Regions from separate parts of the Mesorhizobium sp. C120A genome, predicted to be linked through region 3. Evidence: riboswitches for the same ligand, from Rfam matches in the RefSeq annotation. Region 3 holds a riboswitch; each other region holds the start of a gene.

Region 1 (3,268 bases), 2.8 Mb from region 3:
CCGACATCGGTCCATGGCGCGCAGTCGTTCAGCCAGCGCAGCATCGACATCATCGGCGTCACGCCGGAGCCGGCGGAAATGAACAGGTATTTGGCCGCCGGGTGGCTGTGCAACGAGAAGTCGCCGGCCGGTCCGTAGGCCTTGACATGCGAACCGGGCACCAGATGGTCGAACATCCAGCGCGTGCCGATGCTGCCGGCCTGCGCCTTGACCGTCACCGCGATCGAAAACGGCCGCGATGGCGACGACGACAGCGTATAGGTGCGCATCAGCGGCCCTTCCGGTGTCGGCAGTTCCAGCGTCAGGAACTGGCCCGGCTTGTAGCGGAACCAGGTCTGGTTGTCGGAGCGGAAGGTGAAGGTCTTGACGTCAGGCGCCTCGTCGCTGACGCCGATCACTTCCAGCACCTGCAGCCTATCGTTCCAGGGCGCCATCTGGTCGAGATGGCGATAGAGCCCAAGATCCGTCATCGCATTCATCCTCCGGTCCTTCTTCGCCTGCTCCAGCTCACGCGACGCTGCGCAGCGCCGGCCTGCCACCTTCGGCAAGGCGCGGGCCGATGAAGGCCGCGTACCATTCGACGAACTGGATCACGCCGCCCTCGTGCAGCTCCGAATAGGGGCCGGGCTCATAGGCCGGAGACAGGATGCCGAAGGCGTTTTCCTCGACGATGCGGCGGTCCTGGTCGTTGGTCTCGGTCCAGACATGGGTGAGCTCCTCAAGGTTGTAGTCGACCCCCTCGACCGCATCCTTGTGCACCAGCCACTTGGTCGTCACCGCGGTTTGCGTGGCGCTGATCGGCAGCACCCGGAAGGTGACCGCATGGTCGATCAGTATGTGGTTCCAAGTCGTCGGATAGTGGTAGTGCATCAAGGTGCCGATGCGGTCGGCGGCAACAGTGTCGGACAGGTTCTTCGTCACCGCGCGCTTTCCCGACATCGTGTAGCTGACGGCATCGCGCAGCAGCGGCGCGCGGGTGGCGCGGTATTGCCCGGCCGGATCGGTGCGGAACTTGCTCGGCAGGCCCGCCGCCTCGCATTTCGCCCAGTGCGCCAGCATCTCCGGATCGCTGTCGGCGCCCTGCACGCCGGTCACCGTCGGCGCTTCGGGGAATGTCTTGCACAGCTCCGGATGATTGCCGGCGCAGTGATAGCATTCGCGGTTGTTTTCCCAGACCAGCTTCCAGTTGCCCTTCTCGATGATGGTGCTCTCGAAGGCGACCTTGGCTTCATTCAGCCGGTGCGGCTTGAGGTAGGGCTCTATCATGGCGCGCATCGGCGCAAAGTCGGCAGGTTCTTTCGCCAGGCAGATGAAGATGTAGCCGCCGACGCTCTCGCAGGCGACGGGCTTCAGGCCGAACTGGCTCTTGTCTAAACCGTCGGCCATCTGGCGGGCAAACAGCAGCCGGCCGTCAAGCTCGTAGGTCCACTGGTGATAGGGGCAGACAAGCTTTGCCGCCATGCCCTTCTCAGTGTTGCAGACACGGCTGCCGCGATGGCGGCAGGAATTGTGAAAGGCGTTGATGTTGCCCTTCTGGTCGCGGACCAGCACCACCGGATAATCGCCGATCTGCACGGTGATATAGCTGCCGGGCTTCGGCAGTTCGCAATCATGGCCGATGAACAGCCAGTCGCGATACCAGATAAGCTCCATGTCGAGCTTGAAATAGTCCGGGTCGGTGTAGAAGGGCTGTTCCAGCGAAAAGCCTTGCTTGCGGCCGTTCAGGAGCCTCAGCATGTCGTTGCGCGTATCCATAGTTCTGTCCTCGTGGTTTAAGGACTGAACTTGGTGGTGATGGAGGAAGGATCGGACGCAGGCCGGCGCGGCGCCGGACATGCACTATCCACCTCTTGACCGCCCACCGCGATCAGTCGAGTCTATGCATCTCGGGCTGGTTTCCGGGCTCTGGAGTTGTCCTTGCGGACCATCGCGACACCTTCCCAGGCTCTTGCCCAGTGGTCTCCCGTTGCGACTTCAACTCCACCACCGTTGCGGGGGCAGCGCCGGATTCTGACCGGCTTCCCAATTCTCCGCTGCGTCGTCACGAAGCGGCACCTGAGATGCGATCATCTAATCACGGCAGCGATCGCGACGTCGGCATGAAAGCGACATCGTATCCATGCGGCGCGACACGCGCGGCATACGCTCCCCGCCGCCGGTCAAAGAGCTGAGACGTTTCTTGCGACGCCATCATCGCCGTTTCGAATCGCTGCGGATCCAGTTCGATCGGGGGCAAAAAGGGCTCAACGGTATCGAAAAGTTACTATTAGCAATCTCTAATCGAACCGAACGGTTCGTTTCTGTTGACAATGCGTGCAGGACGGTGTGAACGACGGCCCGGAAACCGACATCGGAGCGAACCACTCGGTTCGACATAAGAAACTGAAAACAATACAATAAACAGCCATGAAGGAACTTCCTGGTACAATTTCAAGGTGCAGGAGCGTGGTCCACACGGAACAACTTCGTGATTGGAAACCAGCCTATGGCTTTCCCACATCGGGGCTGTCCGAACGACGCGAATTCCTCCCAAGACACGCCGCTAGACGGACAGACAAACTGGAGTACTAAAAATGAAAAAGATCATCCTCACTGCCGCAGCCGTTTTGGCGATCACCGGCAGCGCCTTCGCCGGTAGCGACAATTACGGTTCCAATGGTGCGAACCAGCCAGCCGTCTCGGTCGACAGCTCGTATACGGCTTCCATTCAGAAGCCGGCGCACGCTGACAAGCAGCCTGTCGTTCAGGGCGCCGACCGCGACCTCTACGGCAATCGCTGATCCCGACCAAAGAAGGGCGGCTAACCCGTCGCTCTCGGGATCCCAAAAAATTCAGGAGTATTTGAAATGAAAAAGATCATCCTTGCTGCCGCCGCCGTTTTGGCCATCTCCGGCAGCGCTTTCGCCGGCAGCGACAACTACGGTTCGAACGGCGCCAACCAGCCTGCGATTACGTCGACCGATAGTGGCCATACGGCTTCGGTTGAGAAGTCGGCTCCAGCCGAGCAGGCGCCTGCCCACGGTGCCGACCGTAACCTTTTCGGCCGCTAAAAGTCGGTTTCCAGCACGTGGCGGGCTTATCCGCTGCAGCTGGCGGCATCAGAAAAATTCAGGAGACTAAAATGAAGAAGATCGTTCTTGCCACCGCAGCCGTTCTGGCTGTTTCGAGCGCTGCCTTTGCCGGCAGCGACAATTATGGCTCCAATGGCGCCAACCAGCCGGCCGCTGCCGTCGACACCACCCGCACTTCGTCGACCGGCACCAACTCG
Region 2 (3,268 bases), 3.1 Mb from region 3:
CCGGACCTTTCGAGATCCGTCACTTCGTCGCGGATGGCGAGCGCGATCTGGCGGCAGGCTTCGGAGCGGGGTACGTCGTCTCGAACAAAGGACCAGTTGAGAATGGTCACTGGGCCTGTGAGCATTCCCTTCACGGGCTTTTCCGTAAGCGACTGGGCGAATTGCCACCAGCGCACCGTCATCGGATTGCGCCTCGATACGTCCCCGAAGATGATGGGGGGACGCACGTAGCGCGACCCATAGCTTTGCACCCAGGCATGCTGAGTGAAGGCGAAGCCGGACAGCTGCTCGCCGAAATGCTGTACCATATCGTTTCGTTCGAACTCACCGTGCACCAGCACGTCCAGCCCGATCTCTTCCTGCCAACGAATTGCTGACTCGATCTCCTTCTTCAGGAAAATCTCGTAGTCGACATAACTGAGCTGGCCCTTCGCATGAGCGGACCGCGCGCGGCGTACCTGCGGCGTCTGCGGGAAGGACCCGATTGTCGTCGTCGGGAACGGCGGCAGCCCGAGCGTGCCGGCCTGGACTCTGGAGCGCTCGCCAAAAGCGCTCTCTCGTCGTTTCATGCTATGGTCAATGCTGGCGATCCGCCCCTCAACAAGCGGGTCATGGATCTTCGTGGACGTCAAGCGAGTGGCGGCAGCCTCGGCAGAAGCTTTCAACGCGGCTGCCACCGCATCCCTGCCTTTGGAAAGGGCCCGGGCCAGCAAGACCAGCTCGTCGGTCTTCTGGGCCGCGAAGGCGAGCCACGACCTGATGTCGGCCTCGAGTTCCGTCTCCATGCGCAGGTCAATCGGCACATGCAGCATCGAGCAAGAAGGCGCAATTTCGACGCGGTCCAAGGGCCAGCCGGCGACGATCGGTTTGATGCGGTCGAGAATGGCGGGCAGGTTCGCACGCCAGACGTTGCGGCCATCGATCAAGCCGAGCGAGAGCACCAGATCCTTCGGAGCGAGCCGACCCACCGTTTCCAGCTGCTCGGGAGCGCGCACGAGATCAATATGCAGGCCGGCCAGGGGCAGAGAAACCGCGGTTTCGAGATTGTCTCCCAGCGACCCGAAATACGTAGCCAGCATGATCTTCAGCTCGGGCGCGGCTTTCGACAGCTGGCCATAGGCGAATTCGAACGCAGCTCGTTCGTTCGGGTTCAGATCGAGGACAAGCGCTGGCTCATCGATCTGCACCCAGTCGGCTCCCGACAGCTTCAGCCTCTGCAGGACTTGCTCGTAAACGGGCAGCAGCCGCGGTAGGAGCGCGATGGGACCGAACCCTTCGGCACGCGATTTCGCCAGCTTGAGGAAGGTGATAGGTCCAAGGATGACTGGGCGTGTGTGTATGCCGAGAGCTTTAGCCTCGAGGAAGTAATCGACCGGCTTCGATGACGAGAGGGCGAACGTCTGATCATCATCGAGTTCCGGCACAATGTAGTGGTAGTTGGTGTCAAACCACTTGGTCATTTCCATCGCGGTTACACCAGGTCCATGAGCCTCCTCCTGGTGACCAGCGTGTCCACAATCCTCCGTCTGACCCTGGTTGCCGCGCGCCATTGCGAAGTAGATGTCAAGTGGGACCTCGCCGCTATTCCAGCCGTACCGGGATGGAATGGCCCCGACCATGGCTGCGGTGTCGAGCACATGGTCGTAAAGCGAGAAGTCGTTCGACGGGATTTTCGACACGCCGCGATCGCGCTGCTCTTCCCAGCTAGCGGCTCGGAGCGCCTTCGACGTCGCAAGAAGGTCGCCAGCGGACGATGTTCCGGACCAGTAGCTTTCGAGGGCGAATTTCAGTTCTCGCCGACGACCGAAGCGCGGCACGCCGAGCGTTGCTACAGGAATTTGCTGAGAGACAGTCATGTCATACCCCGATGATTGGGGCGTCGGTGACAAGGAAGGCGCTAGCAGGCCGGCATCAACGCCGGGTTGCAGCGGCCACCGAGACACCCCGCCCGTGGACGTAATTCGCGTGGCAGGTCTCCTGGCTCGCGGGGTCATAGCCTCTACCCGTCTTCCTGAGGGTATTCGCCTCAGTGACGTGATTGGGGTTGGCTCGCCGCTAACAGTTGCGGGGGCAGCGCCGGCATCGCACCGGCTTCCCTCTTAGCTCCGCTGCGGCAGCGCCGCACGCGAGAACCACGACACGCAGACAATCACAGCAGTTCGCTCTTTTGTCAATGACGCATAACGAAATGTTTATGTCGTTATGTGATCGCGCTTTTACGCCTTTGTCTAGCATTGTGAAATATTCAGTCTGCTGCCCGCATTCGGCATCGTGGGACGTGATCGCAAGTCAAGTCCGACGGACGCCGCGAGTTCTCCGTTACCTCAGGAACCTTACTGGCCTTCCCCAAGCTGAGCTTCTGGAAAATGCTGGTGACGATCTGGATGACGGTGAATGCCGTCATGGCAAGCACGCCTTGCACCGCTCCTCCAGCGAGCTTCACGGCAGCAGCATGGGTCAGTTCTCCGAAGCGAATGGCTGTCGCTATCAGCGAGCTTTGACACAGTTCCGCCACTGCGGTCATCGCGTCAGTAGGGCGGCTGGTTAGTTGCCGGCGCATCTACAGCAACCCAGCCCCTTCCGCCTCGCGGCGCAAATTCTGCCTTGGCCTTGGGCCGATCTGCTGGATCACCAGGCCGGCCGCCAGCGAGCCAAGGTCGCCGCAGGTCTTGAGGTTGCGGCCCTGCGTGTAGCCATGCAGGAAACCGGCGGCGTAGAGGTCGCCGGCGCCGGTGGTGTCGACCAACTCCTTGATGGCGGTCGCCTCGATGACCACGGTCTCGTCGCCGCGCACGATCACCGAGCCTTTTTCGGAACGGGTGACGGCGGCAATCTTGCAGTCCTTGCGGATCTGAGCCAGCGCCTCGTCGAAGGATTTTGTCTGGTAGAGCGACTTGATCTCGTGGCTGTTGGCAAAGACGATGTCGACAGTGCCCGAGCGCATCAGCTCGAGGAACTCGTCCCGGTAGCGGTCGACGCAGAACGAATCCGACAACGTCATCGACACTTCGCGTCCGGCCTCGTGTGCGAGCTTCGCCGTCTGCCGGATCGCCTCCTTGGCGCGCGGCGGATCCCACAGATAGCCCTCGAAATAGGTAACCTTGGCGCCGGATGCCTTGTCGGCCTCGACATCCTCAGGGCCAAGCTCGACGCAGGCGCCGAGATAGGTGTTCATCGAGCGCTCGCCGTCGGGCGTGACGAAGATCATAGAGCGCGCCGTCGGCGGCTCGCCCTTGAGCGGCCTGGTGTCGAAGGCGACACCCTGTGC
Region 3 (3,268 bases):
GCGACCACCTTGTCGAGATCGAGATAGTCGTAGCGCAGCGCAATGTTGAGCTCATCGAGGACGACGAGGCTGATCGAGGGATCGGCGATCAGTTCCAGCGCCTTGGCCCAGGCGGCTTCGGCCGCCTTAATGTCGCGCTTCAGATCCTGCGTCTCCCAGGTGAAACCCTCGCCCATCGTGTGCCAGACGACGCGGTCGCCAAACGCCGCGAAGGCATCCTTCTCGCCGGTGTGCCATTTGCCCTTGATGAACTGGACCATTCCGACGCGCTTGCCATAGCCGAGCATGCGCAGCGCCAGCCCGAAGGCAGCCGTGGTCTTGCCCTTGCCGGGTCCGGTGTTGACGATCAGCAGCCCCTTCTCGACCGTCTTTTCCGCGACCTCGGCGTCCTGCACCGCCTTGCGCTTGGCCATCTTGGCGCGATGGCGCTCTTCGTCTTTTGTGTCGATATCGGTCATCTCATTTCACCTTGAGCGGCAGCCCCGCCACCATCAGAAGCACCATATCAGCTACGACCGCGATCTGCTGGTTGAGCCGGCCGGCGGCATCGCGGAACCGGCGTGCCAGCGCATTGTCGGGCACGATGCCTTGTCCGACTTCGTTGGAGACCACGAACCACGGTCCGCGCGGCCGCGAAAGCACATCGGCCAGCCGCCGGCACTCCCCCTCCAGATCATGATCGGCCAGCATATGATTGGTTAGCCAAAGCGTCAGGCAGTCGACAAGCACCGGCTGGTTGTCCGGCAATGCCTCGAGCGCACCTGCAAGATCAAGCGGGGCATCGATGGTCGCCCATCCCTCGCCGCGGCGCGAGCGGTGCTGCGCGATGCGCTCGCGCATTTCGCCGTCATAGGCTTGCGCGGTGGCGATATAGGCCCATGGGGGCGGCAACGCCGTTGCCAAAGTTTCGGCATGCGCGCTCTTGCCGGAGCGCGCACCGCCGATGATGAAGGTCAAACTGCGATCAGGCAAAGCTGTCGCGCAGGCTGGTCGCGGTGCCGGTGAAGCGCGCGCGCACTATGCCGACAACTGCGCCGAGCACCAGCCAGAACACCAGATTGGTCAGCGTCACCGCCACCACGAACTGATGATGCAGGCCCTCCGGGATCGGCGTTACGAAACTGTCAGGCTGCGGCGCGCCGACAATATGCGGGGCGACGATCAGGACGACGGCGAGCACGGTCAGGGGCGCCGACGTGCGGAAGGTGATAAGGGCAAGACCGATCGCGGTTGCCATCACCGTTGCCCACCACCAGATCTGGCGCTGTATGAGATCGGCCGCCGGCATTGCCGGCAGTTCCGGCGGCAGGCCGAGGCCCGGCGCCAGCGTGAACACGGCAAAGCCGGCCAGGCCCCAGAACACGCCCTGGCGCCAGCTGCCGATGCCGCCGGCGAATTCGGAAACCGCCACCAGGACCAGCGCGAAACCGATGCCGGTGACGATATTGGCGACGACACTGAAGGCGAAACGCTCGAAGCCGTCGGCCGGCGCCCAGCCTTCGTCCTCCGCCGGCGCGGCTGCTTCAGCCGGGGCTGCGCTGCTCACGGCATTTTCCGCCGGCGCGGCGGTGCTCATGGCATTGGTGTCCGCAGCGTTGGCGGCGGGCGCCGCGGCATGCTCATGCTCATGGCCGCCATTAGCCTTTTCGTAGACCTCCGCCTTGAGGATCAGCGGCACGGTGGCGTAGGCCTGCATGCAGGCGAGAGCGACACCCGCCACGAGCCCTGCGATCGCCGCGATGAACACGACGTTGCGAAACAGGTTCATGATGTCAGATCCTCGTCAGTGGCAGGGAAACGCCATCGAATGGCGATAGTCGTGCGCCGCATTGTGGACCGCATCGATATGCGAGAAACCGACAACGCCGACGACGAAAATGCCCAGAAACGCGCTAAGCACGAGCTGCATGAAGCGCGACTGCGAGGAGACGGAAGCGCCGAGGGAGACGGAAGCGGTATTCATATCTTGTCCTTTCGCCCTCCACCCGAGGGCATCGAAGTCAGTTCCCTGTCGCCGGCAGGTCTCCTGGCTCGCGGATCAGCGCCCTTCCCCACCTTCCCGAAGAAAAAATCCTCAGTGGCTTGGAGAGGACTACCGCACACAGTTGCGGGGGCAGCCACGGCATTGGGCAACAAGTCAGCCCTCACCGCATTCCCTCTTGGTCCCTAACGGAACCGACGACATGCATGACTATAGGCTGAAACGGCCGCATCCGGCAAACCAAATTCCGCCGGCCAACAGCGCGAATGCGCCATGCGGCGTTACGGGTTCAACGCGGTGATCCGCTCGGCAACCAGCCGCTGCAGCCGCCACAGATGGCGATCGTGAATGCCGCGCTCTTCAAGGTTTTTCACCGTGTTGTAGAGATAGTCGGCGCCCGACCCCCAGTGCCCGCAGGACGTTGCCAGCCTTTCGACGACCTTGCCCTCGTCGAGCGGCCCTGAATAGGTCAGGCCGTTGCGGTTGATGACGAAGGCCAATGCCCTGAGCGGTCCGGCCTCGCTTGCAAGCTTCAGCATGCGCGGCCGGTAGCTTGTCGGCTTCAGCGTGACTTCGCGCCGGAAAAGCCGGCCCAACTGCCCGCGCCGGTTACTTTCGGTCAGCCGGAAGGCGACGCCCTTGCATTGTCCGCCACGGTCCAGCGCCATCATCAGGCCGGGGCTGTCCTTGGTGCCGCGCCAGCGCGTCATGTTCATGCAAAAAGACCGATGCCAGCCGCGCGCCAGCGCAACGCGGTCCTCGACATAATCTATTTCCGGTTTCCAGATCAGCGATCCATAGCCGAACAGCCATAGCGGTTCGCTATCCGGGAGTTCGACCTGCAATTCATCCAGCAGCGCGTCATAGTCGGCGTCATCGAGATGCATCGCGTCCGGATCCGGCCCGGGGTCCCTGATCTCGCGCCAGCAGCGCGCGACCAGCTCCGGCGTAAGCGACATCTGTCGTGCGGCCAATTTCCGAATCCCCCCAATTTCCGAATGTCCCATGTCCACGACATGATTATGCGCCGCGCCTGCAACCGGCAATGCGGCACTCTGATTGACAAACGATCTGCCGGGGTGTCGGCTGACGCTTCATAGGAAGCCAGCCATGCATCCCAACCCGAGCGAGCGCGACCCCTATAACGGCCTGAGCCGGGCCGAACCGACGCTACCGTCGTCGGCCTATTGGGATAGCGAGGCTTACCAGCGCGATCTCGACGCCATCTGGTACAAAAGCTGGCTGCTCGTCTGCCGCGAGGCCGATCTTGCCCAGCCTTTGGCATTC

Evidence for each region. Region 3 has a riboswitch for cobalamin ahead of NL532_RS14710 (CbtB domain-containing protein). Riboswitches for the same ligand answer to the same signal wherever they lie in the genome.
Region 1: it holds a riboswitch for cobalamin, as region 3 does, so the genes downstream of both, NL532_RS01285 (aromatic ring-hydroxylating oxygenase subunit alpha) here and NL532_RS14710 (CbtB domain-containing protein) in region 3, are expected to answer to the same signal.
Region 2: it holds a riboswitch for cobalamin, as region 3 does, so the genes downstream of both, metE (5-methyltetrahydropteroyltriglutamate--homocysteine S-methyltransferase) here and NL532_RS14710 (CbtB domain-containing protein) in region 3, are expected to answer to the same signal.

What each region holds. Positions count from the first base shown of each region.
Region 1 covers NZ_CP100476.1:270,717-273,984, forward strand. The annotation lists gene NL532_RS01280 (FAD-binding oxidoreductase) at 1-470, opposite strand, end outside; gene NL532_RS01285 (aromatic ring-hydroxylating oxygenase subunit alpha) at 508-1,755, opposite strand; cobalamin riboswitch at 1,873-2,074, opposite strand; gene NL532_RS01290 (DUF680 domain-containing protein) at 2,574-2,780, shown strand; gene NL532_RS01295 (DUF680 domain-containing protein) at 2,847-3,050, shown strand; gene NL532_RS01300 (DUF680 domain-containing protein) at 3,122-3,268, shown strand, end outside.
Region 2 covers NZ_CP100476.1:6,166,651-6,169,918, reverse strand. The annotation lists gene metE (5-methyltetrahydropteroyltriglutamate--homocysteine S-methyltransferase) at 1-1,856, opposite strand, end outside; cobalamin riboswitch at 1,951-2,152, opposite strand; gene NL532_RS29960 (adenosine kinase) at 2,561-3,268, opposite strand, start outside.
Region 3 covers NZ_CP100476.1:3,039,698-3,042,965, reverse strand. The annotation lists gene cobO (cob(I)yrinic acid a,c-diamide adenosyltransferase) at 1-458, opposite strand, end outside; gene cobU (bifunctional adenosylcobinamide kinase/adenosylcobinamide-phosphate guanylyltransferase) at 460-972, opposite strand; gene NL532_RS14715 (CbtA family protein) at 965-1,768, opposite strand; gene NL532_RS14710 (CbtB domain-containing protein) at 1,784-1,963, opposite strand; cobalamin riboswitch at 2,000-2,195, opposite strand; gene NL532_RS14705 (gamma-glutamylcyclotransferase) at 2,263-2,955, opposite strand; gene NL532_RS14700 (aromatic ring-hydroxylating oxygenase subunit alpha) at 3,092-3,268, shown strand, end outside.